2 regions of the Streptomyces sp. P9(2023) genome follow, and region 1 is predicted to be linked to the other one. Evidence: predicted binding sites of a transcription regulator. Region 1 holds the regulator's gene; the other holds the start of a gene.
What was found. The regulator HspR, encoded in region 1, represses chaperone genes until heat shock. The targets are predictions, from matches to a motif close to TTGAGNNNNNNNNNCTCAA.
Positions count from the first base shown of each region.

Region 2: the regulator HspR is predicted to act here: its motif matches at 13,231-13,249, upstream of lon (endopeptidase La).

Region 1 covers NZ_JAUPWM010000018.1:85,015-100,768, forward strand. The annotation lists tRNA gene Q5762_RS22655 (tRNA-Gly) at 1-42, opposite strand, end outside; gene Q5762_RS22660 (hypothetical protein) at 196-381, shown strand; gene dcd (dCTP deaminase) at 447-1,022, shown strand; gene Q5762_RS22670 (phosphoribosyltransferase) at 1,027-1,524, shown strand; gene Q5762_RS22675 (Yip1 family protein) at 1,599-2,450, opposite strand; gene Q5762_RS22680 (hypothetical protein) at 2,637-3,068, shown strand; gene Q5762_RS22685 ((Fe-S)-binding protein) at 3,144-5,396, opposite strand; gene Q5762_RS22690 (sugar transferase) at 5,553-6,071, opposite strand; gene dnaK (molecular chaperone DnaK) at 6,320-8,176, shown strand; gene grpE (nucleotide exchange factor GrpE) at 8,176-8,820, shown strand; gene dnaJ (molecular chaperone DnaJ) at 8,851-10,050, shown strand; gene Q5762_RS22710 (heat shock protein transcriptional repressor HspR) at 10,055-10,510, shown strand; gene Q5762_RS22715 (hypothetical protein) at 10,578-11,336, opposite strand; gene Q5762_RS22720 (hypothetical protein) at 11,398-11,907, opposite strand; gene Q5762_RS22725 (helix-turn-helix transcriptional regulator) at 11,910-12,890, opposite strand; gene Q5762_RS22730 (hypothetical protein) at 13,019-13,243, shown strand; gene Q5762_RS22735 ((2Fe-2S)-binding protein) at 13,240-13,557, shown strand; gene Q5762_RS22740 (pyridoxamine 5'-phosphate oxidase family protein) at 13,683-14,096, opposite strand; gene clpB (ATP-dependent chaperone ClpB) at 14,221-15,754, shown strand, end outside.
Region 2 covers NZ_JAUPWM010000004.1:11,663-27,416, reverse strand. The annotation lists gene Q5762_RS07135 (multifunctional oxoglutarate decarboxylase/oxoglutarate dehydrogenase thiamine pyrophosphate-binding subunit/dihydrolipoyllysine-residue succinyltransferase subunit) at 1-3,306, opposite strand, end outside; gene Q5762_RS07130 (HAMP domain-containing sensor histidine kinase) at 3,588-4,685, opposite strand; gene Q5762_RS07125 (response regulator transcription factor) at 4,682-5,419, opposite strand; gene Q5762_RS07120 (spermidine synthase) at 5,479-6,144, opposite strand; gene Q5762_RS07115 (hypothetical protein) at 6,400-7,002, opposite strand; gene Q5762_RS07110 (hypothetical protein) at 6,999-8,315, opposite strand; gene Q5762_RS07105 (ABC transporter ATP-binding protein) at 8,312-9,154, opposite strand; gene Q5762_RS07100 (zf-HC2 domain-containing protein) at 9,151-10,032, opposite strand; gene Q5762_RS07095 (RNA polymerase sigma factor) at 10,029-10,601, opposite strand; gene Q5762_RS07090 (hypothetical protein) at 10,664-11,251, opposite strand; gene Q5762_RS07085 (zf-HC2 domain-containing protein) at 11,268-11,588, opposite strand; gene Q5762_RS07080 (sigma-70 family RNA polymerase sigma factor) at 11,554-12,396, opposite strand; gene Q5762_RS07075 (GNAT family N-acetyltransferase) at 12,505-13,140, opposite strand; gene lon (endopeptidase La) at 13,272-15,680, shown strand.

The sequences.
Region 1 (15,754 bases):
TAAGCTTGGGAAGCTCATGTTCTACCATTAAACTACATCCGCCTGGCGGTCGTTGATCGGTACCGCAGACTCGGACACTGTACCCCATCGACCAGGTGCGACGTGCGGCCCCGTGGCGGAGTGCCGCCTGGAGTGGTGTCCTGTTGATCCCCTAATGTGGCTGTCTCGTCCACCACTTGTCGGGGAAGGGACTTGATGGGTTCGATGGAGCGCACCGTCGTCCGTTGTGCCGAAGGGCATGTGTTCAGTACCGCTTCGTTCCCGTTGCAGCAGCTCGGGTCCGGGCGGATCGGGCCAGGGCGGCTCATTCGGTGTCCACGGTGTGCGCGGTTGCGGCACGCGGTGCCTGTGGCCGTGGCCGCGGAGCTTGAGCAGCGCTGATGGCCGGCCGGGCGCGGAACCGTCCCGATTGGGGCAGGTCCGCGCCCTCTGCGTATCGTGGGGGCGTGCTTCTCTCAGACAAGGACATCCGGGCCGAGATCGATGCCGGCCGGGTGCGCATCGACCCGTACGACGAATTCATGGTGCAGCCCTCGAGCATCGACGTGCGGCTTGACCGCTTCTTCCGGGTGTTCGAGAACCACCGCTACCCCCACATCGACCCCGCCGTCGAGCAGCTGGACCTGACCCGCGAGGTCGAGCCCGAGGGGGACGAGGCGTTCATCCTCCACCCCGGCGAGTTCGTGCTCGCCTCGACGTACGAAGTCATCTCGCTGCCTGACGACATCGCCTCGCGGCTCGAAGGGAAGAGTTCCCTCGGGCGCCTCGGGCTCGTCACGCACTCCACCGCCGGCTTCATCGACCCCGGCTTCTCCGGGCACGTGACCCTTGAGCTGTCGAACCTCGCCACCCTCCCCATCAAGCTCTGGCCGGGGATGAAGATCGGGCAGCTGTGCATGTTCCGGCTGAGCTCGCCCGCCGAGTTCCCGTACGGCAGCGAGCGGTACGGGTCCAGGTATCAGGGCCAGCGCGGGCCGACCGCTTCGCGTTCCTTCATGAACTTCCATCGGACCCAGGTGTGACGCAATGAGTGACGTACGGGAGAACCTCACCTACGAGGGCTTCGGGCGGGCGATCCGCGAGCTCGCGCAGACCATCGCCGACGACGGCTACGAGCCCGACATCGTGCTCTCCATCGCCCGCGGCGGCGTCTTCGTCGCCGGCGGCCTCGCCTACGCCCTCGACTGCAAGAACATCCACCTCGTGAACGTGGAGTTCTACACCGGCGTCGGCACCACGCTCGAAATGCCCGTCATGCTCGCGCCCGTGCCCGACGCGATCGACTTCTCCGACAAGAAGGTCCTGATCACGGACGACGTCGCCGACACCGGCAAGACGCTCAAGCTCGTCCACGACTTCTGCGTCGACCACGTCGCCGAGGTCCGCTCCGCCGTCATCTACGAGAAGTCGCACTCCCTCGTGAAGTGCGAGTACGTGTGGAAGAAGACCGACGAGTGGATCAACTTCCCCTGGTCCGTCGAACCACCCGTCGTCCGGCGCGAGGGTCAGGTTCTCGACGCCTGAGGCACTTATGCACGACGAAGGCCCCCGTCCTCTTTCCTGGCGGGGGCCTTTCTCCTTCTATACGTAGTACGTACTTACAGCATGCCCAGCTTGATCAGTGACAGCAGCGCCACCAGCTGGATCGCCGACGCGCCCAGGGCCTTCGGCCACGGCAGGTCGTGCGAGCGGCTCACCATCATCGTGAACAGCGCGCCCGCCGCCAGCCAGGTCAGCCAGCCGAGGACCTGCACCAGGCCGTTCTCGCCGCCCAGGAAGACCGCGACGACCAGCCGGGGCGCGTCCGTGATCGACATGATCAGCATCGACAGGCCGACCGTCGGCTGCCAGCTCCCGGAGCCGCCCAGCTGACGCGCCAGCGTGTGCGTGACCGCGCCCAGGATCAGGCCGGCCACCACGAAGCCCACGCCCGTCATCAGGACGTACGGGATCGCCGTCGACAGCGTCGCGTTGATCGCCTCGTCGCGCGCCTTGTCGAAGCCGAAGATGGCCAGCAGGCCGTAGAGGAACGTGACGGTCAGCGCCGGGCCCCACACCGCGTGGTCCCGCATCTGCAGGAACGTCGGGCCCGGGCGCAGCACGATGCCGCTCAGCAGAGGCTTCCAGTGCAGCCGCGGGCCCGTCGGGGCGGCGGGCGCCTCGTAGCCGGCGCCGGCGCCGTACGGGTCCTCGTTCACGCTGAACATCTGCGTGTGCCCCGGGGTGTTGGCCGCGTAGTGCTGCTGCGGGTGGTGCTGCTGCTGCGCCCCGTACGGGTCCCCGAAGTACTCCGGCTCCCCGTATCCGCCGCCGCCCTGCTGCGGGGCCTGCTGGGGCCACTGCTGCTGCGGGTGGGGCGGCGGGGCCGCGTTGTACCCGTACGGCGCCTGCTGCGGTTGTTGTTGCGGGGGGCGGTTGTCCCGGCCGCGTCCGTTCCTGAATCCAGCCACGTCATTGAACGTACCCGTTCCCGCTGTGGCTCCGCTCATTTGCCCCTGAGCTGCCACTGAGCTGTGACATCCCCTAGGGGGTCTCAGGCGCGTCACCCGTCGCTCCATCCGTACCGCAGCGATCGCCACCGGCACGATCGCCGCCCTGGCCAGCCGCAGGTCGATCCGCCTGTCGAGCGTGCCTTCGTGAAGTCCTTCGAGCTCGCCGACGGATCCGTCGCCAAGGTCTACAAGACCGGGACGGACGAGTACGCCGCCGAGATATGGGCCGGCGGCACGCTGATCGACACCCTGACCATCACCGGCAGCCCCTCCTACGGACAGAACAACGGCCTCCACGTCGTCCTGCAGCCCGACGGCACCGGCACCTCCTGGGTCGAGGGCACCCCCAAGCCCACCGCCTGCACGTTCGTCGTCATCGACACCCCCAAGCAGGGTGGCAACAGCTGGAAGACCACCACCACCGTCGTCCCCAAGGGCGCCGTCAAGGCCGGGGCCGAGAACGTCGCCGGCTCCTCCGGCCAGGCCGCCCTCATCGGCGCCGGCGGCGGGCTCGCCGCCCTCGGGGCCGCCGGGCTCGGGTTCGCCCTCAACCACCGGCGTTCCCAGGAGGGCTGACAACGGCCGGGGAACGGCAAAAAGGGCCGCCCCGCGCAACTCGCGCGGGGCGGCCCTCTCCGTACGTACTGGGTACTACTCCGCCGACACCGGCTCCGGCTCCGGCTCAGCGTCCTCCGGCTTCGTCTTCACCGAGTCGAGCAGCAGCTGCGCCACGTCCACCACCTGGACGGACTCCTTCGCCTTGCCGTCGTTCTTCTTGCCGTTGACCGAGTCGGTCAGCATGACCAGGCAGAACGGGCAGGCGGTGGAGACGATGTCCGGGTTCAGGGACAGGGCCTCGTCGACGCGCTCGTTGTTGATGCGCTTGCCGATCCGCTCCTCCATCCACATCCGCGCGCCACCGGCGCCGCAGCAGAAGCCGCGTTCCTTGTGGCGGTGCATCTCCTGCTGGCGCAGGCCCGGGACGGCCGACATGATCTCGCGCGGCGGCGTGTAGACCTTGTTGTGGCGGCCCAGGTAGCACGGGTCGTGGTACGTGATGAGGCCGTCGACCGGCGTCACCGGGATCAGCTTGCCCTCGTCGATGAGGTGCTGGAGCAGCTGCGTGTGGTGGATGACCTCGAACTCGCCGCCCAGCTGCGGGTACTCGTTCGCGATCGTGTTGAAGCAGTGCGGGCAGGTCGCGACGATCTTCTTGGCCGACTTCGGCTTCTTCGTCGACTCGTCCTCGTCGTCCTCGCCGAACGCCATGTTCAGCATCGCGACGTTCTCCTGGCCGAGCTGCTGGAACAGCGGCTCGTTGCCCAGGCGGCGCGGCGAGTCACCGGTGCACTTCTCCTCGCCGCCCATGATCGCGAACGTGACGCCCGCCATGTGCAGCAGCTCGGCGAAGGCCTTCGTGGTCTTCTTGGCCCGGTCCTCCAGGGCGCCCGCGCAGCCGACCCAGTAGAGGTAGTCGACCTCCGTCAGATCCTCGACGTCCTTGCCGACGATCGGGACCTCGAAGTCGACCTCCTTGGTCCACTCGACGCGCTGCTTCTTCGCCAGGCCCCAGGGGTTGCCCTTCTTCTCCAGGTTCTTGAGCATCGTGCCGGCCTCCGACGGGAAGGCGGACTCGATCATCACCTGGTAGCGGCGCATGTCGACGATGTGGTCGATGTGCTCGATGTCGACCGGGCACTGCTCCACGCACGCACCGCAGGTGGTGCAGGACCACAGCACGTCCGGGTCGATGACGCCGTTCTCCTCGGCGGTGCCGATCAGCGGGCGCTCGGCTTCCGCGAGGGCGGCGGCCGGGACGTCCTTCAGCTGCTCGGGCGTCGCCTTCTCGTTGCCCTCCATGTCCTTGCCGCCGCCCGCGAGCAGGTACGGCGCCTTGGCGTGCGCGTGGTCGCGCAGCGACATGATCAGGAGCTTGGGGGAGAGCGGCTTACCGGTGTTCCAGGCGGGGCACTGCGACTGGCAGCGGCCGCACTCGGTGCAGGTGGAGAAGTCGAGGATGCCCTTCCAGGAGAACTGCTCGACCTGGGAGACACCGAAGACGGCGTCCTCGGCCGGGTCCTCCCAGTCGATCTCCTTGCCGGCCGTCGTCATCGGCTGGAGCGCGCCGAGGGCGGTGGAGCCGTCGGACTCGCGCTTGAACCAGATGTTCGGGAAGCCGAGGAAGCGGTGCCAGGCCACACCCATGTTGGTGTTGAGCGAGACCGTGATCATCCAGGTGAAGGACGTGACGATCTTGAGCGCCGCGACGAGGTAGGTGATGTTCTGGATCGTGTTCAGGTCCAGGCCGTCGAGCAGCGCGATCAGCGGGTACGAGGCGAAGAAGCCCGGCTCCCAGCTCGTCACGTGGTGCTGGACGCCTTCGAGGGCGCGCAGCGACATGATGCAGAGGCCGACGATCAGGATGACGGCCTCGACGAAGTACGCCTGGCCCGTCTTGGAGCCCGCGAAGCGCGACTTGCGGCCGGCCCTGGTCGGCTTGGAGAGCTGCCGGATCACGATCAGCGTGACGATGCCGAGTACGGTCATCAGACCGAGGAACTCGGTGAAAATCTCGTACGGCAGCCAGTCGCCGATGAACGGGATCAGCCAGTCGGCCTGGAAGAGCTGGCCGAAGGCGTTGACGATCGTGAGCAGCAGCGCGAAGAAGCCGATCGCCACGAACCAGTGCGCCACGCCGACGACACCCCAGCGGTTCATCCGGGTGTGGCCGAAGAACTCCCTGGCCAGCGTGATGGTGCGCTGCTTGGGGTCGCCGGTGCGCGAGCCTGCGGGCACGGGCTGGCCGAGCTTCACGAAGCGGTAGATCTGCGCGGTGGCGCGGCCGAACAGCGCGACGGCCACCACCGTGATGGCGATCGACACGATGATCGCGGCGAGTTGCATGAGGGGCTCCTCGGGCGGGCCTGCGAGGCGGAGCGCCCGCACTGTCGAGTGTGACACCCGAGCGAGGCGCTACTAAGCGGTAACTTATTCAGTCCGTGCTGAGATTACCCCGTCACGGCACCGCTCTGTAGCGGCGCCCGCGGTGATCTGTGTCGCTCAGGCAAGCCTTGCCGGCCGGGTCTGCCCGGCCGTCGAACCGCTCGCCGCACGACGCCTGCGGACTGCTGGAAGCGTACGCGCCAGGATCGCCAGATCCATCCCCAGCCAGTGGTGGTCCACATAGTGGAGATCGAGCAGCTCGCGCTCCTCCCACGGCAGCTCCGAACGTCCGCTGATCTGCCACAGCCCCGTCATCCCGGGGCGCACCGTGAGCCGGCGCCGTGCCTCTCCCACGCACTCCCGGTGTCCGGGGGTGAGGGGGCAGGGGCCGACCAGGGACATCTCTCCCCGTACGACATGGAGCAGCAGGGGCAGTCCGGCCAGCGTGCTCTTCGTACGGAACGTGACCATCGTGAAGGCGTTTCCGCCCCGGCCCGAGACCGTCCGGCGGCGCGTCACCCCGCCCGCGCCGGCCGTCGCGAGTGCGAGCGAGAGGGCGACGGCCGCGATCAGCGGGGACAGGACGGTCAGCAGGGTGAGTCCGCCGAGGAGGTCGAGTGCGCGCTTGGCCGTCATTCCCCACACCCTTTCGAGTGACATTCATGGGATATTCGTGGGATATGCCCGCTATGCCCGGCAGGGGCACCCCGGACTCTCTCACGCGGAGAGGCGTCCGGGCCGGGAATGACGCGCCAGCGGCGCCCCTTTGAGTGAGCCTCAGGGTGAAGAGTTGAGCCGCCTCCACTCAGGTCTGTTGACGCACGCGATCTCGTCGTGCATCCTTGAGTCAGTTCCACTCAAGTCAGTCAGCTGGAGGAATTGAAATGGCACGTGCGGTCGGCATCGACCTGGGCACGACTAACTCCGTCGTCAGCGTTCTCGAAGGCGGCGAGCCCACCGTCATCACCAACGCCGAGGGCGCCAGGACCACGCCGTCCGTCGTCGCCTTCGCGAAGAACGGTGAAGTGCTCGTCGGCGAGGTCGCCAAGCGCCAGGCGGTCACCAACGTCGACAGGACCATCCGGTCGGTCAAGCGCCACATGGGCACCGACTGGAAGATCGACATCGACAGCAAGAGCTTCAACCCGCAGCAGATGAGCGCCTTCATCCTGCAGAAGCTCAAGCGCGACGCCGAGGCGTACCTGGGCGAGAAGGTCGTCGACGCGGTCATCACCGTCCCGGCGTACTTCAACGACTCCGAGCGTCAGGCCACCAAGGAGGCCGGTGAGATCGCGGGCCTCAACGTCCTGCGTATCGTCAACGAGCCGACCGCGGCCGCCCTGGCCTACGGCCTGGACAAGGACGACCAGACGATCCTCGTCTTCGACCTCGGTGGCGGCACCTTCGACGTGTCCCTCCTGGAGATCGGCGACGGCGTCGTCGAGGTGAAGGCCACCAACGGTGACAACCACCTCGGTGGTGACGACTGGGACCAGCGCGTCGTCGACTACCTGGTGAAGCAGTTCGCCAACGGCCACGGCGTCGACCTGGCCAAGGACAAGATGGCTCTCCAGCGTCTCCGCGAGGCCGCGGAGAAGGCGAAGATCGAGCTGTCGTCCTCCACCGAGACGTCGATCAACCTGCCGTACATCACCGCCTCCGCCGAGGGTCCGCTGCACCTGGAGGAGAAGCTCACCCGGGCTCAGTTCCAGCAGCTCACGGCCGACCTTCTGGACCGGTGCAAGACGCCGTTCCACAACGTCATCAAGGACGCGGGCATCAACCTGTCCGAGATCGACCACGTCGTTCTCGTCGGTGGCTCCACCCGTATGCCGGCCGTCGCCGAGCTCGTCAAGGAGCTGACCGGTGGCCAGGAGGCCAACAAGGGTGTGAACCCGGACGAGGTCGTCGCCATCGGCGCCGCCCTGCAGGCCGGTGTCCTGAAGGGTGAGGTCAAGGACGTCCTGCTCCTCGACGTGACCCCGCTGTCCCTCGGCATCGAGACCAAGGGCGGCATCATGACCAAGCTCATCGAGCGCAACACCACGATCCCGACCAAGCGGTCCGAGATCTTCACGACGGCCGAGGACAACCAGCCGTCGGTGCAGATCCAGGTCTACCAGGGCGAGCGCGAGATCGCGGCGTACAACAAGAAGCTCGGCATGTTCGAGCTGACCGGTCTGCCGCCGGCCCCGCGTGGCGTCCCGCAGATCGAGGTCGCCTTCGACATCGACGCCAACGGCATCATGCACGTCACGGCCAAGGACCTCGGCACGGGCAAGGAGCAGAAGATGACCGTCACCGGTGGCTCCTCGCTGCCGAAGGACGAGGTCAACCGGATGCGCGAAGAGGCCGAGAAGTACGCGGACGAGGACCACGCCCGCCGCGAGGCCGCCGAGTCCCGCAACCAGGGCGAGCAGCTCGTCTACCAGACGGAGAAGTTCCTCAAGGACAACGAGGACAAGGTCCCCGGTGACGTCAAGACCGAGGTCGAGACGGCCGTCGCCGAGCTGAAGGAGAAGCTCAAGGGCGAGGACACCGCGGAGATCCGTACGGCCACCGAGAAGGTCGCCGCCGTCTCCCAGAAGCTCGGCCAGGCGATGTACGCCGACGCCCAGGCCGCGCAGGCCGCCGGCGGCGAGGGTGCCGAGGCTCCGAACATGTCCAAGGAAGACGACGTCGTGGACGCCGAGATCGTCGACGACGAGAAGCCCGGTGACGCGAAGGGCGGCGCGGTCTGATGACGGAGGAGACCCCGGGCTTCGAGGAGAAGCCCGACGTCCCCTCCGGCGCCGACGACGCCGCCGAAGCCGCCGAGACCCCCTCCACGGAGGAGGGCTCGGCGGCCCCGGCCGGGGACGCCGCACAGACGGCCGGTCTGACGGCGCAGCTGGACCAGCTCCGCAGCGCGCTCGGCGAGCGCACCGCGGACCTCCAGCGGCTTCAGGCCGAGTACCAGAACTACCGCCGCCGCGTGGAGCGTGACCGGGTCACCGTCAAGGAGATCGCGGTCGCCGGCCTCCTGACGGAGCTCCTGCCCGTGCTCGACGACGTCGGCCGGGCCCGTGAGCACGGCGAGCTCGTGGGCGGCTTCAAGTCGGTCGCCGAGTCGCTGGAGACCGTCGTCGCCAAGATGGGTCTGCAGCAGTTCGGCAAGGAGGGCGAGCCCTTCGACCCGACCATCCACGAGGCCCTGATGCACTCGTACGCGCCGGATGTCACCGAGACGACCTGCGTGGCGATCCTGCAGCCGGGGTACCGGATCGGCGAGCGGACCATCCGGCCCGCGCGCGTGGCGGTGGCCGAGCCCCAGCCCGGGGCGACGCCGGCCGCGAAGGAAGAGAAGTCGGCAGACGAGGAGAGCGGTGGCCCCGAAGAGGGCTGACGCGAAGATCGTCCGAGAGGAGGGACGTCGATGAGCACGAAGGACTTCGTCGAGAAGGACTACTACAAGGTTCTCGGCGTCCCCAAGGACGCCACCGACGCCGAGATCAAGAAGGCGTACCGGAAGCTCGCCCGCGAGAACCACCCGGACGCCAACAAGGGCGACACGAGCGCCGAGGCGCGCTTCAAGGAGATCTCCGAGGCGAACGACATCCTCGGCGACCCCAAGAAGCGCAAGGAGTACGACGACGCCCGCGCGCTCTTCGGGAACGGCGGCTTCCGCGCCGGTCCCGGCGGGCAGGGCGGCTCGTTCAACTTCGACCTGGGCGACCTCTTCGGCGGCGCCCAGGGCCCCGGCGGCGCGGGCGGCCCTGGCGGGGCCGGCGGCTTCGGCGGCGGCCTCGGCGACGTCTTCGGCGGACTGTTCAACCGGGGCGCGGGCGGCGGCGCGGGGACGCGTACGCAGCCGCGCCGCGGCCAGGACATCGAGTCCGAGGTGACGCTCAGCTTCACCGAGGCCGTGGACGGCGCGACGGTGCCGCTGCGGATGTCCTCCCAGGCGCCCTGCAAGGCCTGTTCGGGCACCGGCGACAAGAACGGCACGCCCCGCGTGTGCCCGACGTGCGTCGGCACCGGCCAGGTCTCGCGCGGCAGCGGCGGCGGCTTCTCGCTCACCGACCCGTGCGTGGACTGCAAGGGCCGCGGCCTGATCGCCGAGACCCCCTGCGAGGTCTGCAAGGGCAGCGGACGGGCCAAGTCCTCCCGCACCATGCAGGTCCGCATTCCCGCCGGGGTCTCCGACGGTCAGCGGATCCGGCTGCGCGGCAAGGGTGCGCCGGGCGAGCGCGGCGGTCCGAACGGCGACCTGTACGTCGTGGTCCACGTCGACGCCCACCCGGTCTTCGGCCGCAAGGACGACAACCTGACCGTCACCGTGCCCGTCACCTTCGACGAGGCGGCGCTCGGCGGCGAGATCCCGGTGCCGACGCTGGGCGGCCCGGCGGTGACCCTGAAGCTTCCGGCCGGCACCCCCAACGGCCGGACGATGCGCGCCCGCGGCAAGGGCGCGGTCCGCAAGGACGGGACGCGCGGCGATCTGCTGGTGACGGTGGAGGTCGCGGTGCCCAAGGAGCTCGACGACAAGGCCCGCGAGGCCCTTGAGACCTACCGTCAGGCGACGGCGGGCGAGGACCCCAGGGCAGAGTTGTTCCAGGCCGCGAAGGGAGCTTGACCCGATGGACCCTCGACCGGGACGCAGCCGTAACCCCTACGAACTGACCGACGAGACCCCGGTGTACGTCATCTCGGTGGCGGCCCAGCTCTCCGGCCTGCACCCGCAGACCCTGCGTCAGTACGACCGCCTCGGCCTGGTCTCGCCCGACCGCACAGCGGGCCGGGGCCGGCGCTACTCGGCGCGTGACATCGAACTGCTCCGCACGGTGCAGGCGTTGTCGCAGGACGAGGGCATCAATCTGGCGGGCATCAAGCGCATCATCGAGCTGGAGAACCAGGTCGCCGCGCTCCAGCAGCGGATCGCCGAGCTGTCGGCGGCCGTCGAGGGCGCCGCCTCGGCGATGCGCCAGCGCGAGGCCCAGGTGCACGCCTCGTACCGGCGCGACCTGGTCCCGTACCAGGACGTCCAGCAGGCGAGCGCCCTGGTGGTCTGGCGCCCGAAGCGCCCCGGCGAGTAGCCGCCCACTCGGTACGACAAGGCCCCCTCCGTTTCCGGTTCGCCGGCGGAGGGGGCCTTCGTCGTCCCTACCAGAGCAGGCCGAAGGCCATCCTCGCGCCGAGCCACAGGCAGCCCGACGCCACCAGCAGATAGCCGGAGAGCCGCCCCAGGACCTCGATCACCGGAGCCGCGTGCGCGGCCCGCGCGGGCTTGAGCGGGTCGTAGGCGACGAGGATGTCCGGGGTCTTCCGCGTGCAGCTGTACGGGTGGTCGGCGCCCCCGGCGTCGGCGTAGACGTACCGCGTGGACTTCTTGGTGCCCTTGCCGACGGCGTGGGCGGGCACGGTGATGCCGCGCCGCCTCAGGACGACCCGGCGGTACGTCTCCTGCGCGAAGGCGAAGACCAGGAGCGCCCCGAACACGAGCGGCACCGCCCCGACGATCACACCGACCACCCGCACCCCGTGGGTGACGCCGACCCAGACCGCGTATCCGAGATAGCCGAGCACCGGCAGGAGGAGGGCCGCGACCCAGCCCCAGTCGATGCTGTCGTCCGGCCGGGTCTCGACGACGACGAGCGCGCTCGCCTCCGGGCCCCGCTCCGCCGGGAGCGCCCCGGTGAGGGCGCCGGCGAAGGCGGCGGTGGCGGTCGGGTCGGCGCCCTCCACGGGGTGGACGGCGCCGTCGGTGAGCACGACGTCGAGGCGGCGCGGCGTGGGGACGCGTACCTCCTGGACGGCCAGGAGGGGGATCGCGGTGTGCTGTCCGCCGCGGACCACGTGGAGCACGCCGTCCTCGAAGGAAGCCTGGACTCCGTCGCCGCGGAGTATCTGGGCTGAGGTCATGGACCTGATCATCGCCGGGCGGCCGGGTGAAAGCCCGTGGATTCCGGGCGAAGTCGCCGATCTACGGGATCAGTTCGGCCGCGATGTTCAGCGTCGTGTCCCACCAGGGCGCGGCTCCGGTGCCGAAGGCGGCGGCGAGGGCCGTGCCGACGACGCGGTCCAGCGGCTCGGGGGCCGCGCCGGTCTCCGCCCCGGTCCCCGCGCCGGTCTCCGTCCCCGGCGCCCAGTCGGCGTCGACCGTGCCGTCTCCGGTGGACTCCAGGGTGCCGAGGACGCGGCCGTCGCGGAGCAGCCGGCTCTCGCCGTACGAGCAGGGGACGAGCCGGTAGCGCGTGCCGGCCACCGTGGCGTCGACGCGGTACGAGCGGCGCAGGATCCGGCCACGCGCGGGCCGGAGGACGGCGGGCGCGCCGTCGACGGTGAGGGTGAGCCGGCCGGCGGCCCGGGTGCCGATGGGGATCAGCGGGTCGGGTTCGTCGCCGGGGCCGCGGACCAGCTCCACGGTGGGCAGCTCGTGGCCCGAGACGCGCAGGGTGCCCGCGGGGCCGTCGAGGTCGATCTGTACGTACAAGGTCAGTTTTCCTGCTCCAGTAGGCCGGACTGGGCGATGAGGTAACCGAGTTGGGCGCGGCTGCCGCTGCCGAGCGCGGAGGCGAGCTTGGCGATGTGGGCCCGGCAGGTCCGTACGTTCATGCCGAGCCGGCGGGCGATGGCCTCGTCGACGAGACCTTCGATGAGGAGTTTGGCGATGGAGCGCTGGATGCCGCTGATGCCGTCGAGCGGGGGCTGGTAGGTGACCGGGTTCTCCAGCGGGGTGGCCTGGAGCCAGAACTGCTCGAAGACGCCGACGAGATACTCGACCAGGCCGGTGTGACGCAGCTCCAGGGCGACCTGGCGGTCCCGGCTGGCGGGTACGAAGGCGACCTTGCGGTCCACGATGATCAGGCGGTCGATGATCTCTTCGAGGGTGCGGACCTCGACCTCGGGGCCGATGCGTTCCAGATAGGCCAGCGTGATCGGCTGGTGCCGGGCCGTGTGCTGGTAGAGCGTGCGCATCCGGATGCCCCGGCCGAGGAGGGGCCGTACGCGGCGGAGCGCCTCGCCGAAGGTGTGCTCGCTGCGGCCGCTGCCGGGCTGCACGGTCAGCAGCTCCGAGGCGCACTCGGCCACGACCCGGTCGAGGGAGGTGTTGATCCGCGTCAGGCCCTCCAGGACGGTGATCGCGTGCGTCGTCGAGGGGTCCCGGGCGCTGACGGACATGAATGGCTCGAACGCGTCGGAGAGTTCGATGCTGAGGCGTCTGCGCTCCTGGATCTCCTTCTCGATCGGGAGCAGGAGCCGGGCCAGGGCGGCCGAGGGGGGAACCGGCCGGAGCCACTGGCCGTCATCGGGGTCGGGCCTGAGGAGGTCGAGGTCCATCAGGCAGGGCGTGTCCTCGATGTCCGAACGGCATATCCGGCCCGTTCGCAGGGCCTCCTTATAGGCCCGTGTGCCCGCTTCGCACAGCTCGGCGTGCGTATGAGGATGCTCCGTCTTATCCGGTTCTATTCGCATATGTACACCCCCAGGCTTTTCCGATACAGGAACATGATGCATTGAGCCAGTGGTGGAAACGTGAGGAGTGAGCCATCGTCGTGGCTGCGGGGGAGCAGGAGATACACACCAAGTGAGGTTGCTCGGTCATGGCCAAGAAGCTCATACGCACCGTAGTTGGTGTCGCGTTCATAGCTGCTGCCGCGGTCGGCGCGGTGGCGGCGACCGAGGACCCGGGCTGGGGCCTCGCTCCGCAGCAGGTCGTCGCCAAGGCGAGCGACCCGGGCTGGGGAGCCATCAAGGCGAGTGACCCGGGCTGGGGCGTTGCGCCCGCGGCCGTCTCCGACCCTGGTTGGGGGTCCGTGGGGGCATGACGGTTCCCGAAGATCCTCGATTCCGCCGTGAGATGGCGGCTGCCTACCGTTCCGGGTGGCATTTCATCGACCTCGTCACAGCCGTGCCGCACGGTGGCGATTCGTTGATGGTCACCCTCTTCGGTGAGCCCATCATCATCACGCGTGGGTCCGATGAGGATATTCGCGCCTACCGATGTCTCCGGAAGCCCCGTGGCGCCCCTCAGCCCGTCCGCTGTGCCATCCGGTACGGCATGATCTTCGTCAATCTCGACCAGCGTGACCACCAGCTCGTCGAGCCAGAGACCATCACCGCCACCCCCCGCAGTGCCTGAGCGGTTCCCCCGTCGTTCAAGATCGCTCAGGTACTTCCCCCACACAGCGGCGCCATCGCGGACCTGAAACGCGATGGCGCCGCTGTGCTGTCCCCGTAAGTTCCCCGCGGGCATCACGCGACGATTCAGGCCCGGCCCATCGCCCGCGTCAGCGCGATCTCGATGACCACCCGCTCCGGGTTCGGCGCCGGGACCCGGCCGTAGCGCGACGCGTAGCGGTCCACGGCGTCCGCGACGACCTCCGGCTCCGTACGGATGCGGGCCACGCCCTCCAGCGTCGCCCAGCGGCCCTTGTCGACCTGGCAGACCGCCACCCGCGCGCCGTCCGCGCCGGCCGCCAGGACGTTGGCGACCTTGTGGCTGTGCTTGTTGGTGATCACCCGGGCGATGCCGTTCTCGCCGCCCTCGGGGTCGTACGTCACCCCCACCGCCACCACGTGCGGCGTACCGTCCGCGCGCGGGGTGGTCAGGGTGCACATGTGGTACTCGCGCCAGAAGCTGAGATACGAGTCGTCCGGGTTCCGCGGGTCAGTCGCCATGCCCGGAACCTACCCGTGGCGGAGCCCTGCGCGACACCTTGAGCGGAATGGACTCAACTTTGTGTACGCTGGATCAGTCATAGGCCATGCATGCACGACAGCACGCCGAGGAGGAGACAGCGCAGTGGACGCCGAACTGACCAACAGGAGCCGGGACGCGATCAACGCGGCCACCAGCCGCGCCGTGTCCGAGGGGCACGCCGACCTGACCCCCGCCCACCTTCTGCTCGCGCTCCTCGCGGGTCAGGACAACGAGAACATCATCGACCTGCTCGCCGCCGTCGAGGCCGACCAGGCCGCTGTACGGTCCGGAGCGGAGCGGCTGCTCGCCGCCCTGCCCAGCGTGACCGGCTCCACGGTCGCGCCGCCGCAGCCCAACCGCGAGCTGCTCGCCGTCATCGCCGACGCGGCCAGGCACGCGAAGGAGCTCGGGGACGACTTCATCTCCACCGAGCACCTGCTCATCGGGATCGCGGCGAAGGGCGGGCAGGCGGGCGAGGTACTGGCCCAGCAGGGGGCCGGCGCCAAGAGGCTGCTCGACGCGTTCGAGAAGAGCAGGGGAGGGCGCCGGGTGACCACACCCGACCCGGAGGGTCAGTACAAGGCGCTGGAGAAGTTCGGTACGGACTTCACGGCCGCCGCCCGCGAAGGAAAGCTGGACCCGGTCATCGGGCGCGACCAGGAGATCCGGCGGGTCGTCCAGGTCCTCTCCCGCCGCACCAAGAACAACCCGGTCCTCATCGGCGAGCCCGGCGTCGGCAAGACCGCCGTCGTGGAGGGCCTCGCCCAGCGGATCGTGAAGGGCGACGTCCCGGAGTCCCTCCGCAACAAGCGCCTGGTCTCGCTCGACCTCGGCGCGATGGTCGCCGGCGCCAAGTACCGCGGCGAGTTCGAGGAGCGCCTGAAGACCGTCCTCTCCGAGATCAAGGCCAGCGACGGCCAGATCATCACCTTCATCGACGAGCTGCACACCGTCGTCGGCGCGGGCGCCGGCGGCGACTCCGCCATGGACGCCGGCAACATGCTGAAGCCGATGCTGGCCCGCGGCGAGCTGCGCATGGTCGGCGCGACGACCCTGGACGAGTACCGCGAGCGGATCGAGAAGGACCCGGCCCTGGAGCGCCGCTTCCAGCAGGTCCTGGTCGCCGAGCCGAGCGTCGATGACACCATCGCGATCCTGCGCGGGCTCAAGGGCCGGTACGAGGCCCACCACAAGGTCCAGATCGCCGACTCCGCGCTCGTCGCCGCCGCGACCCTCTCCGACCGGTACATCACCTCCCGCTTCCTGCCCGACAAGGCCATCGACCTCGTGGACGAGGCGGCCTCCCGGCTCCGCATGGAGATCGACTCCTCGCCCGTCGAGATCGACGAGCTCCAGCGCTCGGTGGACCGGCTGCGCATGGAGGAGCTCGCGCTCAAGAACGAGACCGACCAGGCGAGCAAGCAGCGCCTGGAGAAGCTCCGCCGCGACCTCGCCGACCGCGAGGAGGAGCTGCGCGGCCTGACCGCCCGCTGGGAGAAGGAGAAGCAGTCCCTCAACCGCGTCGGCGAGCTCAAGGAGCAGCTGGACGAGCTGCGCGGCCGCGCCGAGCGGGCGCAGCGCGACGGCGACTTCGACACCGCCTCCAAGCTGCTCTACGGAGAGATCCCGACCCTCG
Region 2 (15,754 bases), on a different contig from region 1:
GTGGACCTGCCAGCGCAGCAGGTGGAAGTAGTTCGACGGCAGCGTCGGCATGGCGATGGTCATGTTGTCCTGGGCGCACATCTGGAGGAAGCGCTCCGGACGCGCGGACGAGTGGTCCGGGCCCTGGCCCTCGTAGCCGTGCGGCAGGAGCAGCGTGACGCCGGAGGTCTGGCCCCACTTCTGCTCGGCCGAGGAGATGAACTCGTCGACGACGGTCTGGGCGCCGTTGACGAAGTCACCGAACTGGGCCTCCCAGATGACCAGGGAGTCCGGGCGGGCCAGCGAGTAGCCGTACTCGAAGCCCATCGCCGCGTACTCGCTGAGCAGCGAGTCGTAGACGTTGTAGTGGGCCTGGTCCTCGGCCAGGTAGAGCAGCGGGGTGTAGTCCTCGCCGGTCTCCTGGTCCACCAGGACCGCGTGCCGCTGACCGAAGGTGCCACGGCGGGAGTCCTGGCCGGACAGCCGCACCGGGGTGCCCTCCATGAGCAGCGAGCCGATGGCGAGGGTCTCGCCGAAGCCCCAGTCGATCGTGCCGTCGTCGAGGGAGGCCGCGCGGCGCTGCATCTGCGGCATCAGACGCGGGTGGACGGTGATCCGCTCCGGGATGTTGACCTGCGACTCGGCGATCCGCTTCACGACCTCCTGGGAGACCGCGGTGGTGACCGAGACCGGGAACTCCGGCTTGGCGTCCGGGACGTGCGCCGGGGCCGGCGCCGAGGTGGCCTCGCGGACCTCCGCGAAGACCTTCTCCAGCTGGCCCTGGAAGTCCTGGAGCGCCTGCTCCGCCTCTTCGAGGGTGATGTCGCCGCGACCGATCAGCGACTCGGTGTACAGCTTGCGCACCGAACGCTTCTTGTCGATCAGGTTGTACATCTGCGGGTTGGTGAACTGCGGGTTGTCGCCCTCGTTGTGACCGCGGCGGCGGTAGCAGATGAGGTCGATCACGACGTCCTTGTTGAACGTCTGGCGGAACTCGAAGGCGAGCCGCGCGACGCGGACCACGGCCTCCGGGTCGTCGCCGTTCACGTGGAAGATCGGCGCCTCGATCATGCGGGCCACGTCGGTCGCGTACATCGAGGAACGCGAGGACTCCGGGGCGGCGGTGAAGCCGACCTGGTTGTTGATCACGATGTGGACCGTGCCGCCGGTGCGGTAACCGCGCAGCTGCGACATGTTCAGCGTCTCGGCGACGACACCCTGGCCGGCGAAGGCCGCGTCACCGTGCAGCGCGACGGGCAGGACGGTGAAGTCCGTGCCGCCCTTGTTGATGACGTCCTGCTTGGCGCGGACGACACCCTCCAGGACCGGGTCGACCGCCTCCAGGTGCGAGGGGTTGGCGGCGAGCGAGACCTTGATCTGCTCGCCGTCCAGGCCGGTGAAGGTGCCCTCGGCGCCCAGGTGGTACTTCACGTCGCCGGAGCCGTGCATCGACTTCGGGTCGAGGTTGCCCTCGAACTCGCGGAAGATCTGCGCGTACGACTTGCCCACGATGTTCGCGAGGACGTTCAGCCGGCCGCGGTGGGCCATGCCGATGACGACCTCGTCCAGGCGGGACTCGGCGGCGGAGTCGATGACCGCGTCGAGCAGCGGGATGACGGACTCGCCGCCCTCCAGGGAGAACCGCTTCTGACCGACGTACTTGGTCTGCAGGAAGGTCTCGAAGGCCTCCGCCGCGTTCAGCCGGCGCAGGATCCGCAGCTGCTCCTCGCGCTCCGGCTTGGAGTGCGAGCGCTCGACACGGTCCTGGATCCACTTGCGCTGCTTCGGGTCCTGGATGTGCATGAACTCGACGCCGGTGGTGCGGCAGTACGAGTCGCGCAGCACGCCGAGGATGTCGCGGAGCTTCATCATCGACTTGCCGGCGAAGCCGCCGACGGCGAACTCGCGCTCCAGGTCCCAGAGCGTCAGTCCGTGCTCGGTGATGTCCAGGTCGGGGTGCTTGCGCTGGCGGTACTCCAGCGGGTCGGTGTCGGCCATGACGTGGCCGCGGACCCGGTAGGAGTGGATCAGCTCGAAGACGCGGGCGGCCTTGGTGACGTCGTCGTCGTGCGAGGCGTCGATGTCCTTGAGCCAGCGGACCGGCTCGTAGGGGATGCGCAGGGCCTTGAAGATGTCGTCGTAGAAGCCCTCCTCGCCGAGGAGGAAGTTCGCCACGACCCGCAGGAACTCGCCGGAGGCGGCGCCCTGGATGACCCGGTGGTCGTACGTCGAGGTCAGCGTCATGACCTTGGAGATGCCCAGCTTGTTCAGGGTGTCCTGGGAGGTGCCCTGGAACTCTGCCGGGTAGTCCATCGAGCCGACGCCCATGATGACCGACTGTCCGGGCATCAGGCGGGGGACCGAGTGGACCGTGCCGAGGCCGCCCGGGTTGGTCAGGGAGACCGTGACGCCGGTGAAGTCCTCCATCGTCAGCTTGCCGACGCGGGCGCGCTTGACGATGTCCTCGTAGGCCTGCCAGAACTCGAAGAAGTTCAGCGTCTCGGCGTTCTTGATGCCGGCGACGACGAGCTGACGGTCACCGTTCGGCTTCACCAGGTCGATCGCGAGACCGAAGTTCACGTGCTCCGGCTTGACCAGCGTCGGCTTGCCGTCCTTCTCCGCGAAGGAGTAGTTCATCGACGGCATGGCCTTGATCGCCTGCACCATCGCGTAGCCGATGAGGTGCGTGAAGGAGATCTTCCCGCCCCGGGCGCGCTTCAGGTGGTTGTTGATCACGATCCGGTTGTCGAAGAGCAGCTTCACCGGGACGGCGCGGACGGACGTGGCCGTCGGCACCTCCAGGGAGGCGTTCATGTTCTTCGCGACGGCGGCGGCGGGGCCGCGCAGCGTGATCAGCTCGGGACCGGCGGGCGCCTCGGTGGCCGGCGCGGCGGCGGGCTTCGCGGCGGCCGCGGGCTTCGCCGCCGGGGCCGCGGGGGCCTTGGCGGCGGGCGCGGCCGTGACCGGAGCCGGGGCGGCGGCCGGGGCGGCCGGAGCCTGAGTGGCGGCGGGTGCCGGGGCCGGAGCGGCCGGGGCCGGGGCGGCCGGAGCCGGGACGGCCTTGGCGGGCGCCGGAGCGGCGGGCGCGGCAGGTGCGGCCTGTGCGGGGCTCACCTGAGGCGCGGCGGCCGGGGTCTCCGTGGCACCGGGCTTGTAGTCGGCGAAGAAGTCCCACCAGGCACGATCGACCGAATTCGGGTCCTGGAGGTACTGCTGGTAGATCTCGTCGACGAGCCACTCATTGGCGCCGAAGGCGGTCGCAGGGTTCTGACCCTGCCCGTCTTGGCCGGTGGAGGTACTCGGGGTACTGGGGGACTGAGACGACACGGCGGTAACCGCCCTCTTCCGCTTCACAAGGTGATGGACAGCGGAAATAAAGGCTACGCCTCCCTGGCCGAGAGGTGCAGGCCGGGCACTACCAACGTCGCGCAAGTCACACTTGACGCGGTGTTTCGGGGCAGGGAATGGCGGGAAACAAGCGTGGTTCTGCCCTCTCGCGGGTACGAGAGGTCTGGGTTGCGGCCCGTGAGGCGCGCATCCCCGACCACGTACTGATCGTGTTCCTACACAGGACCACGCAGAACATGTTCTTCCGGTTCGACCCTACGTCAATCCCGCGCCGGAAGGCTGCCCGGAAGAGTGACCTGGATTCGGCAGCCACGTGACGATTCGGCCACTCCGATCTCGCCGCCGTGCAGATCCACCGCCCAGCGGGCGATCGCGAGCCCCAGACCCGTACCGCCGTCGCTGCCCGGACCGGACTGGGCCGGCACCTGTCCCCGGTTGAACCGCTCGAAGACCATGTGCCGCAGCGCCTCCGGGATGCCCGGGCCCTCGTCCTCGACCTCAAGGGCCAGCGAGTCCGCCCAGTCCCCGCGCCGCGCCCGTACGGTCACCCGGCCGTGCGGCGGCGAGTGCTTCACCGCGTTGTCGATCAGGTTCGCCATCACCTGGTGCAGCCGCTCGGCGTCCGCGTGCGCGGTCAGCTCGGGCGGCGACACGTCGAGGTGCAGATGGACGTCCGTACGGTTGTGCAGCCCGGACGTGGAGGACAGGCCGCGCTGCGAGGCGGCCAGATTCGCCTCGCGGAGCACGCCCGAGAGGTACGGCCAGACTTCGAAGCGTCGTGCCTTGAGCGTGACGACACCGTTGTCGAGCCGTGACAGGTCGAGCAGGGTCTCCACCAGCCGCCCGAGCCGCTCGGTCTGCTTCAGGGCCGTCCGCATGGTCTCCGGATCGGCTTCCGAGATGCCGTCCACGACGTTCTCCAGGACGGCGCGGAGGGCGGCGATGGGGGTGCGCAGCTCGTGCGAGACATTCGCCACCAGCTCCTTGCGGTGCCGGTCGACCGACTCCAGGTCGTCCGCCATGCGGTTGATCGTGGAGGCGAGGTCGCCCAGCTCGTCGCGGCGGTCCGCGCCGCGCACCCGCCGGCTGAAGTCCCCGTGCGAGATCGACCCGGCCACCGTGTTCATCTCGTCCAGCGGCGCCGTCAGGGACTGCGCCACGAACTGGGTGATCAGCAGCGTCGCGATCATCGCGAAGATCGTGATGTACCGGAACTCCGTGGAGGTCCGGATCGCCACCAGCGCGAGCCCCGAGGTCAGCAGGACCGCCCCGACGACCAGCGTGCCCAGCTTGGTCTTGATCGAGATCACGATCCGGCGCCTCCTCCGGGGCTCGGGGCGCTGCCCCCGGCGGCTCATGACGCCGGCGTCTCCAGCGCGTAGCCGACGCCGTGGACCGTACGGATCCGCTCGGCCCCGATCTTCCGGCGCAGCGCCTTGATGTGGCTGTCCACCGTCCGCGTGCCGGAGGCGTCCGCCCAGTCCCAGACCTCGGCGAGCAGCTGCTCGCGGGAGAGGACGGCGCGCGGGGTGTTCGCCAGGCAGACCAGCAGGTCGAACTCGGTCGGCGTCAGGTGCACGTCGTCGTTGCGGACGCGGACCCGGCGCTGCGCGTGGTCGATCTCCAGCTCGCCGAGGCGCAGGATCCCGCTGCGCGGGGTGACGGCCGCGAGCGCGGCGCGTTCCACCCGGCGCAGCAGCACGTGCACGCGCGCGGCCAGCTCACGCATCGAGAACGGCTTGGTCATGTAGTCGTCGGCGCCGACGCCGAGGCCCACCAGCATGTCCGTCTCGTCGTCCCGCGCGGTGAGCATCAGGACCGGGACGGGACGCTGGGCCTGGACCCGGCGGCAGACCTCCAGGCCGTCGAAGCCGGGCAGCATCACGTCGAGCACCATGAGGTCCGGCTGCCAGGCCTCGGCGGCGTCGACCGCCGCCGGACCGTCCGTCGCCGTCTGGACGAGGAATCCTTCCGCCCGCAGCCGGGCGGAGATCGCATCCACGATCGTCGTGTCGTCCTCGACGACCAGCACCCGCCGCTGCGCACCCGGAGTGGCCGCCGCACCGTGGTGAGTGGTGTGTGTCTGCTCCATTGCCCCGCCTCGCATCGCTGGTGTCGGCCAGCAGCCTAGAGGCACTTGCCGCGTCCCGGCTACGCAGGCCTGATGCCGAGGTGCACCACGTCAGGGACGCCCCGGGCAACGGGGATCTCTTCCGTCCGTACCCCGCTGAATCCGGCATTCCGCAAGGACTCTTCGAAATCGGCGGACGGCTGGGCCGACCATACGGCGAGGATTCCGCCCGGATTCAGGCACCTGGCGCAGGCCGCCAATCCCTTGGCGGAGTACAGGTTTTGGTTGTCCTCCGTGACCGTCCAGTCGGGGCCGTTGTCGATGTCCAGACAGAGTGCGTCGTACGTGTCGGGGGAGCTGTGCACGTACTCGACCAGGTCCGTGTGCAGGATCACGTTGCGCGGATCGGCCAACGCCGCTCCCGAGATGGCCGAGAGTGGACCCTCGCGGTGCCATTCGATGATCGCCTGCTCGCGTTCGACCACCGCGATCCGGCCCCAGCGGGGGTCGGCGGCGGCATGGGCGAGGGAGAATCCGACCCCGAGGCCGCCGATGAGGACACCGGCCCCGGCCCGCCCGTCGAGCGCGCTCATCGCGGCGTCGACGAGCAGCCGCTCCGAGCGCCCGTCGGAGGTGTCCATCAGGAAGGTCCCGTTGGCGATGATCTCGAAATGCTCGTCGCGCCGCCGCAGCACGACTTCTCCGTACGGGCCTTCGCGGCGGTCGAGGGTGACGGGGCTGGACATGTTCGCTCACTCCCGGTCTCGGCAGACGACTGTCGGGCCATCCTGGCGGGGCGGGCGGGGCCGGGACAAACGGGATATTGGATCCGATGGATCCAATCATGGATCCAATATCCAATATCCAAGTTCGTGGATCCAGTGGATCGGATCCTGGATCGTGGATCGTGGATCGTGGATCTTGGGTACTGGCTCCGATGGTCTGGATATTGGATCCGATCTATTGGATCCGATGCGTTGGATCCAATGTGTTGGATCCGGTCACCCGTTCCGTACGGGGTGACGGGCGCCGCGCCAGGTGTAGAGCGCCGTGCCGCCGGCGAACGCGCCCAGCGCGACCGCCCAGGCGCCCGGTTGCGGGCCCGGCTGCATCGGCCAGGCCCACAGTGCGGCCGTTCCCCCCGGTTCGGGCGGCGCCGCCACGTAGACCGAGCCGACGTACGCCGTCATCGGCAGCCAGCTCGGCCGGGCGCCGAACAGCGCCGCCGCCGCGGCCGTCACACCCACCGAGCCCAGGGTGTTTCGGACGATCGCCGGCGCACCGAACTCCTCCGGGTGACCCGGCACCGCGAGTGCCAGCAGGGCGACGGCCAGGGCGGTCAGGGCGAGCAGGTGCGCGAGGCGACGCGGGGGCCATGGGCGGGTCGCCGTACGGTCCAGCTCGTCGCTCGCCGCGTACAGGCTCGTCCCGATCGTCGACGCGGCCAGCAGCGGGCCGAGGACGACGACCGGCGCGCGGCCGGCGTGGTCGAAGCCCGACTGCAGCCAGGACGCGGACCAGGCGGCCGCGGCCGCCGTGCCGAGCAGGGCGGCGACGGCGCCGGGGAGCGTACGCGAGCGGGCGTAGAGGGCGAGGCCGCTCATGGGATCGGCACCTCCTCGGGGCGGCAGCGGTCCGCGGCCAGGTAGCGGGCGAGGTAATCCCGTTGGGCGGCCGGGGACTTGGCGCGCAGGGCGTCGAGATGGCGTTCTGTGGACGGGCCGACGGGGACTCCGTAGCCCTCCGGCGTCGGCGCCAGCCACTCCGACACGGCGAGATGGACTTCGCCGAGCCGTTCGACCTCCGGACCTGCGAAGTCCTCGGAACGGCAGGTCTCGGAGAAGAGCCACTGGACGGCCGAGTTGAGGTACAGGTCAGGGTTCCGGAGCCGGCCCCGTACCGCGTCCAGCGACGGGTCCGGCAGTTCGGTCTCCCCCGCGCCGGGGCCGTTCGGGCCGCCGACCCAGCGCACGGGGGCGCCCGGCAGCCCGCGCAGCCGCTCGTTGAGCGGCGCGAGCGTGCGGGAGATGTCCGGCAGCAGTCCGCGGTCCAGGGCCGGTACGCAGACCTGGGGTGTTCCGGAGTCGCAGACCGGGCGGCTCGCCTCGTGGTCCGGGCGCCACGGCCCCTCGTCGGGCAGCCGGAGGACCGGCACGGCCGCGGCGACCGCGGCGGCGAGCGGAAGCAGGGCGAGCAGCCGCAGCCGCGCGGGGCGGGCGGCGTACGCGAGGAGGGCCGCCAGGGCGAGACCGCCGGTCCAGACGGCCGAGGCCGGGGCGAACCACCACACGGGCTCGTCCCAGGGGGAGGAGTGCTCGGCGGCCGGACTGAGCCAGCGCGCGGCGCTCTCCGTGTACGCGCCGATCCCGAGCCCGGCATACCCGGCCACCGCGAGCAGCGGTGCCGTCAACCGCCACGGCACCAGCAGGCCGACGAGATGGCCGAGCGTGCCGAGGGCGGCGAGCGCGACCGCGTCGGCCGCGACGAGTTCGAGGTACGGCCGGCCGCCACCGACGTACGGCCAGGTCGCGAGCAGACACACCGCCGTGGCGAGCAGCTGTCCGGCGGCCGGCCAGAGCGCGGAGGGCGCGACGGCGAGCAGCGTACGGCGCAGCCGGCCGCGCGGGACGGAACGCAGCAGCTCCAGCGTCCCGCGGCGCCGCTCCCGGCCGCCCTGCCAGCAGCCGGCGGCGAGCGCGAGCGGGCCGGCGAGCAGCCCGGTGGCGACGTGCAGGGTGTCCGTGGCGTCGGTCCAGCGCGACTGCCAGTCGGGTGCCTTGCCGTACATCGTCACGAGGATCGTGACCGCGACGGCGGCGCCGACCCAGGGCCCGGCGCCCCGTCGCAGCTCGGCGCGGAGGACGGAGGTGCGGGGCGGGCCGACGGCCTCGCGGGGCGGGGTGGCGGTCGCGGTCACCGGAGGCCCCCGGTGGAGTCGGCCGACGGCGCACGGTGGGCGCGGAGCGCCGACGTGTAGCCGCGTTCGATCGCGTTGCCGGCGTCCCCGGCCTGTCCCGAGCCCGCCGACTCCTCGCCGAGGGCGGTCAGTTCCGCGGTCGTGCCCCGGAAGGCGATACGGCCCGACTCGATCAGCGTGACCTCCGAGCAGGCCGCCGCCACGTCCTCCACCAGGTGGGTGGAGACGATCACCGTGGACGACGCGCCGATCTCCTTGAGGAGCGTCCGGAACTCGACCCGCTGCTCGGGGTCGAGGCCCGCAGTCGGCTCGTCGAGGAGGAGCAACTCCGGTTCGTTCACGATCGCCTGGGCGATCCCCGCCCGCCGGACCATGCCCCCGGACAGGGTCTTCAGCCGGGCGTCGACCCGGTCGGTCAGGCCCACCCGCTCCACGGCACGCTCCACGGCGGCGGGTGCGTGGTCCGCGGGCATCTCCTTGAGCCAGGCCACGTACGCCACGAACTCACGGACCGTGAAGCCCGGGTAGTACCCGAACTCCTGGGGCAGGTAGCCCAGTCGGCGGCGGATCTCGGACCGCTCGCGGTGGGCCGCGGCGTCCCTGCCGAGGAGTTCCACCCGGCCGTCCGACGGGGCGGCCACGGTCGCGAGGACGCGGATCAGGGAGGTCTTCCCGGCGCCGTTCGGGCCGAGCAGTCCGTGGACGCCGGGGCCGAGGGTCAGGTCGAGGCGGTCGAGCGCGACGGTCCGGCGGTGCCGGACGGTCAGACCGCTCGCCGTGACGGTGGTCGCCGAGGCACCCGGCGTACGGTGTGTGCTCGGCGTGGTCCGGGTGGTCACCGGGTCTCCAGATGGTCGAAGGAACGGCGGCGCAGGGCCAGCAGGCCCGCGCAGGCGACGGCGGCGGCGGCCCAACCGCCTTGCGCGGCGGGGCCCGCGAGGTACTGGGCCAGCCCGGTCGTGGCCCCGGGCCGCCCGAGCACAGGACCGGCCACGGCGAGCAGCCAGCCGCCGGTCAGCGTGAGGGCGGCCGCCCGGCACCCCACGAACGAGCCGAGGGCCAGGGCCGCCAGCGTCAGCGCGAGCCCGGGCAGCAGCCAGGCGGCGGCCCCCGGTACGCCGGTGACCGGCGGCAGCAGGGCCCCGGCCGCGGTCAGCACCGGTACGCAGACCCCGAGGACGGCCGCCGCCCGGGTGAGCAGCAGGCGCAGCCCACCGGAGGGCGTCGCCACCCCGATCTCGTACATCGGGTCGGCGTGACGTCCGTACGAGACCGCCACCCCGACCAGCGGCAGCACCGGGGCGACCGCGAGCAGCACCGGCCGCGCCCCCCGGAAGCCCGCTCCGTACGCGAGCCCCATCGCCGCGGCGACCACGACGAACACCGCCACCAGCCACGCCCCTCGCAGCGCGGGGCCCGCGGCCCAGAGCACCCGCGCCCAGCGGGACGCGCCCATGCGCCGGTGCGGCCCGGCCGGCCACGGGTGGGCCGGGCCCCGGTGCGGCTCCGCCCCCGTGCGGACCGTTTCAAGCAGTGCGGCCCGGACGTCGGCGAGGACCGGACCCGATTCCCCCGCCCGGACGGCCGCCGAGACGCGGGCGGCGCAGCCGCCGCACACTTCGACGTGCTTCTCCAGGGACCAGGCGTCGGGCTCGGCCGCCGAACCCGTCGCGTAACGGGCGGCCAGCGCTTCGCTCACGTGCCACGGCGCGGTCATGCGGTGCCTCCCAGGGGGTGCGGGCCGAGGGCGGCGCGCAGCTCGCGACGGGCCCGTAGCGCCCGGGTCTTCACGGTGCCCTCCGGTATCCCGAGCAGCCGGGCCGTCTCGCGGGTGGTCAGGCCGTCCACGACGGTGGCCCGCAGCACCTCGCGCAGCTCGGGCGAGATCCGGTCGAGGGCGGCGCCGACGTCTCCGTACTCGAGGCCGGTGAGGACGCGGTCCTCGGCCGAGGGGGCGGGGGCGACCGGTTCCGGTGCGGCGCGTTCGGCGCGAGCCCGGACGCGCTGGGCGTCGACCAGGCGGCGCGCGGCCACGACCCAGAGCCAGCCGCCGGCCTCGCCCCGGCCCCGGTGGGAACCGGCGGAGCGCCAGACGGTGACGAAGGTGTCCTGGAGGACCTCCCGTACGGTCTCCTCGTCCGCGCACCGCCGGGCCAGCCGGGCGTGCAGCCACCCCGCGTGCCGGTCGTACAGCTCCGCCAGCGCCTCGGCGTCGCCCCGGGCGACCGCGCGCAACAGCGCGGAGTCGTCCCGCTCTTCTCCCCGTTCGGGGCGCAACAGTCTCACGCCCCTCTATCGCTCGGCGGACGGTCGGCGGTTCACGCGGCCGCCGACGCCGGTTTCGAGACTCAGGGGCTCGTCGGGGGGCCGCCGTCGGGGAGGGCGGCGAAGACGCGTTGCAGGGCCGGTGGGCGGTCGCCGTCGGCGGTGACCACGACGCGGTAGCGGTGGGTGAGGACGTACTGGAAGCCGTCGGCCACCGGCTTCCCCGTCGGTCGCGTGGGCACCTTCTCGTACGCCGGGTCCTCCAGCGCCGCGCGGAGTTCGGCCACTTCGGCTGCGGTCATGCGGCCGGTGCGCGGGGACTCCGTGCCGGAGCGGGTGGTGTAGGTGCCGTCGTAGTGGACGATCAGCTGGTTGCGGACGCCGGCGAGGCCGCCGTTCACGTTCACCTCGACGAGGACCTCGCGCGGGCCGGGCTCGTGGTCGTTCTTCACGGTCCCGTCCGTGCCGGTGGGGACCGGGGGCGCGGGGACGGTGCCGGTGGCGGGCGGGGCGGTTCCGGTCGGCGCGGTGGCCGCCGGTGCCGTCGCGGCGGGTGTCGACGGGGGGCCCTGCTCGCCGCAGCCGGCCACCGCGAGGACCGGGACCAGGACCGCCGTGGCGGCCCAGAGCCTCCCGTACCGCCTTACGTTCACCGCTCCGCCGTTCACCATGACCCCGAGCATGCCCTCACCCGATCCGGTTGACCAGGGCCGCGTGCAGGGCGTCGAGGCGGGGGCCGTGCGGGCCGCCGCGTACCGCCAGGTCGACGGCGTCGACGCACGGCCGGCACCGGTCGAGGTGGGCCTCGGCGTGGCCGAGGAGCTCGGGGGAGAGCTCCCCGCGCGCGTACGCCTGCACCCAGTGCGCCGGGAGGTGCCGGGTGGGGACGGGCGTCACGGGGGGAGAGAGCTCGGTCATGCGGGGGCCGCTTTCGGACGTGGGGGTGGGGGTGGAGGCGGGGGATTCCCGGGGGTTACGGGCGGGGGCGGGGGACCCTGTCGCGGTCATGGGCACCTCCTCCGCCGGTTCCGTGGGCACCGTCCGGGGCCTCCGCCTCGCGCTCGGCCACGATCCATTCGCGCAGCCGGGCGCAGCCCCGGGCGGCGCGGGCCTTGACCGTGCCCTCCGGGACGGCGAGGCGCTCGGCGGTCTCGCGGACGCTGTAGTGCTGGAGGTAGCGCAGCTCGATGACCTCGCGCTGCGGGGCGGGGAGTCCGGCGAGCGCGTAGGCGACGGCCGCGTAACGCGGCGAGGAGGCGAGCAGGCAGTCCTCGGCGGAAGGGGTCGTTCCGGCGCAGGCGGGGGTGTGCTCGCGCGCCCGGTCGGCGAGGGCGCGCTGGCGGCCGGCGGCCCGTTCGAGGTCGATCGCGCGGCAGTGGGCTATCCGCCGCAGCCAGGCGGGAACGCTGCCCTCGTGGAAGCCGGACGCGCTCTTCCACACCGTCAGGAAGGTCTCCTGGACGGCGCCCTCGACGGTCTGGGCGGGGAAGCCGCGGTTGAGGAGATGGGCGAAGAGGGGGCCGGCGTGCCGGGTGAACAGCTGGGACAGCGCGTCCCTGTCGCCTTCGGCGACGGCGTGGACGAGATGCCCGTCGCACGCGTCGTCCTCGCCGGCCGGCCTGCGCGGGGCCGGCGCGCGGGTGGGTGGCACGTCGGCGGAGGGCCCGTCCGCCGGTGGCCGGTCGGCGGACGGCCCGTCCGCCGGTGGCCGGTCGGTGGATGGCCGGTCCTCGGATGGCCGGTCGGTGGATGGCCGGTCCTCGGCCCCCGACCCGTCCTCGGTGCACTGCCCGCACCCGGGGAAGCTCGTCGTCACGACCTCTGAACGCGCGGGAGGGGTACGGAGGTTGCAATTCCGCGCCCCCTTCTCACACGCGTTTCACGCGCGCCCCCGGCCGGCCCTTGCCGCCCCGACCCCCGCTCCCTACGCCTCCCGCACGATCCCCGTCAGCGGGCACTCGTAGCGCCAGTCCAGGCTGTCGTAGAGGGCCAGGCCGTCGCGGGTGGCGAAGAGGACGCCCGTCGTCGCGCCCGCCTGGGCGGCGGCCGCCTCCAGGGTGCGCATCACGTTCGAGCCGAGGCCGCGGCGGCGGTGGCCGGCGTGGGTCTCGATCTGGTCGGCGACGGCCGTCGCCCCCGTCGGGGCGATCCGCCCCCACGCGGCGAGCGTGCCGTCCGGCGCCACGATCCGGACCCGGATCACGCCGTCCCGGGTCTCCGTCGTCCGTGCGTACCCCTCCGGTGCCGGCGGGCGCGTGCCCGGGTCCAGGGTCTTGCTCATCATGTAGCCGGGGTCGTCCGGGACGGTCCACCCCGGAGTGATCCATTCCGCGACCTCCTCCGGTCCGGCCATCACCTTCAGCCAGGCGCCCGGCACGGTGATCTCCGCGCAGAGCTTCCCGACGGACACCGCGTCCGGCGCCGGCAGGACGTGTCGGAAGACGTGCGTCGGCAGGCCGACGTCGATCCGCCAGCCCCAGGGCTCGACGACAGCGGGCGAAGTGCCCCGCGCGACGGTCCAGCCCGCCACCCAGGCAGAAGTAATAGACGCAGTATCCATGTGCTCATTACAGGGTGGAGGCGACGGCCTGCGCCAGAGTGATCGCTCAGGGCGAACAGTCCGTGGGGAACATCCCGAGGCTCACGTGCATTGAGTCCACATAGCTCAACTTGACTGCCGAAGGGGAGATCATGGCTGCGACGTCCTCACCGCTCACTCTGCCTGTGCTGCCGCTCGACGACGAGGTCGTGCTGCCCGGAATGGTGGTGCCGCTGGACCTGTCCGACAACGACGTACGGGCCGCGGTCGAGGCCGCCCAGGCCGCCGCCCGTTCCGGGAACGGCACCGGAAAGCCCAGGGTGCTCCTCGTGCCGCGCATCGACGGCACGTACGCCGGTACGGGTGTGCTCGGCACCGTCGAGCAGGTCGGCCGGCTGTCCGACGGCGACCCCGGCGCGCTCATCCGCGGCCTCGGCCGCGTCAGGATCGGCGCGGGTACGACCGGCCCCGGCGCCGCCCTCTGGGTCGAGGGCAGTGCCGTCGACGAGACCGTGCCCGACCCGCTGCCCGGCTCGGTGGCCGAACTGGTCAAGGAGTACAAGGCGCTGGCCACCAGCTGGCTGAAGAAGCGCGGCGCCTGGCAGGTCGTGGACCGTGTCCAGCAGATCGACGGCGTCTCCGCGCTCGCCGACAACTCCGGCTACTCACCCTTCCTCACCGTCGAGCAGAAGGTCGAACTCCTGGAGACCGCCGACCCGGTCGCCCGCCTCAAGCTCGCCACCGCCCAGCTGCGCGAGCACCTGGCCGAGCAGGACGTGGCCGAGTCCATCGCGAAGGACGTCCAGGAGGGCGTCGACAAGCAGCAGCGCGAGTTCCTGCTGCGGCGCCAGCTGGACGCCGTACGCAAGGAGCTGCGCGACCTCAACGGCGAGACGGACGGCGACGAGTCCGACGACTACCGGGCCCGCGTCGAGGCCGCCGACCTGCCCGAGAACGTACGGGAGGCGGCGCTCAAGGAGGTCGAGAAGCTGGAGCGGTCCAGCGACCAGTCCCCGGAGGGCTCCTGGATCCGCACCTGGCTCGACACCGTCCTCGAACTGCCGTGGAACGAACGCACCGATGACCAGTACGACATCCTGGGCGCCAAGGCCGTCCTCGACGCCGAGCACGCGGGCCTGGAGGACGTGAAGGAGCGGATCACCGAGTACCTGGCGGTGCGCAAGCGGCGCGCCGAGCGCGGTCTCGGCGTGGTCGGCGGCCGGCGCGGCGGCGCGGTGCTGGCCCTCGTCGGCCCGCCCGGTGTCGGAAAGACGTCGCTGGGCGAGTCCGTCGCGCACGCGATGGGGCGGAAGTTCGTCCGCGTCGCGCTCGGCGGCGTACGGGACGAGGCGGAGATCCGCGGCCACCGGCGTACGTACGTCGGCGCGCTGCCGGGACGGATCGTACGGGCCATCAAGGAGGCCGGGTCGATGAACCCGGTGGTGCTCCTCGACGAGATCGACAAGGTCGGCTCGGACTACCGGGGCGACCCGGCGGCCGCGCTGCTCGAAGTCCTCGACCCGGCGCAGAACCACACCTTCCGCGACCACTACCTGGAGGTCGAACTCGACCTCTCCGACGTCGTCTTCCTCGCGACGGCGAACGTCCTGGAGGCCATCCCGGAGGCGCTGCTCGACCGGATGGAGCTGGTGCGGCTCGACGGGTACACGGAGGACGAGAAGGTCGTCATCGCCCGTGACCACCTGCTGCCGAGGCAGCTGGAGCGGGCCGGCCTGGAGCCGGGCGAGGTCGTCCTGGAGGACGCGTCGCTGCGGAAGCTGGCGGGCGAATACACCCGTGAGGCGGGCGTACGGAACCTGGAGCGGTCCATCGCGCGGCTGCTGCGGAAGGTCGCGGCACAGCACGAACTGGGCGACCGGGAGCTGCCGTTCACGGTCGGCGTGAACGATCTGCGCGGGCTGATCGGCCGGCCGCACCACATCCCGGAGTCCGCCCAGGACCCGGCGGAGCGCCGTACGTCCGTACCCGGCGTGGCGACCGGTCTCGCCGTCACCGGCGCGGGCGGTGACGTCCTCTTCGTGGAGGCGTCGCTCGCCGACCCGGAGACGGGCGCGGCGGGGCTGACCCTGACCGGCCAGCTGGGCGACGTGATGAAGGAGTCCGCGCAGATCGCGCTCTCCTTCCTGCGGTCGCACGGCGCGGAGCTGGAGCTGCCCGTGACCGGTCTGAAGGACCGGGGCGCGCACATCCACTTCCCGGCGGGCGCGGTCCCGAAGGACGGTCCGAGCGCGGGCATCACGATGACGACGGCACTCGCGTCGCTGCTGTCCGGGCGGCTGGTCCGCACGGACGTGGCGATGACCGGTGAGGTGTCGCTGACCGGGCGGGTCCTGCCGATCGGCGGCCTGAAGCAGAAGCTCCTCGCGGCGCACCGGGCGGGCATCACGACGGTCGTGATCCCGAAGCGGAACGAGGCGGACCTGGACGACGTCCCGGCCGAGATCCTGGAGAAGCTGGAGGTCCACCCGGTGACGGACGTCCGCCAGGTCCTGGAGATCGCCCTGTCCCCGGCGGAGGTGTCGGTGAGCGCGGTGGCGTGAGCCGGTTCGGTACGTGGGTACATCAGTAACCACGTCGGTACGAGGAGTGCGGCGTCCCCGCGCGGGGACGCCCC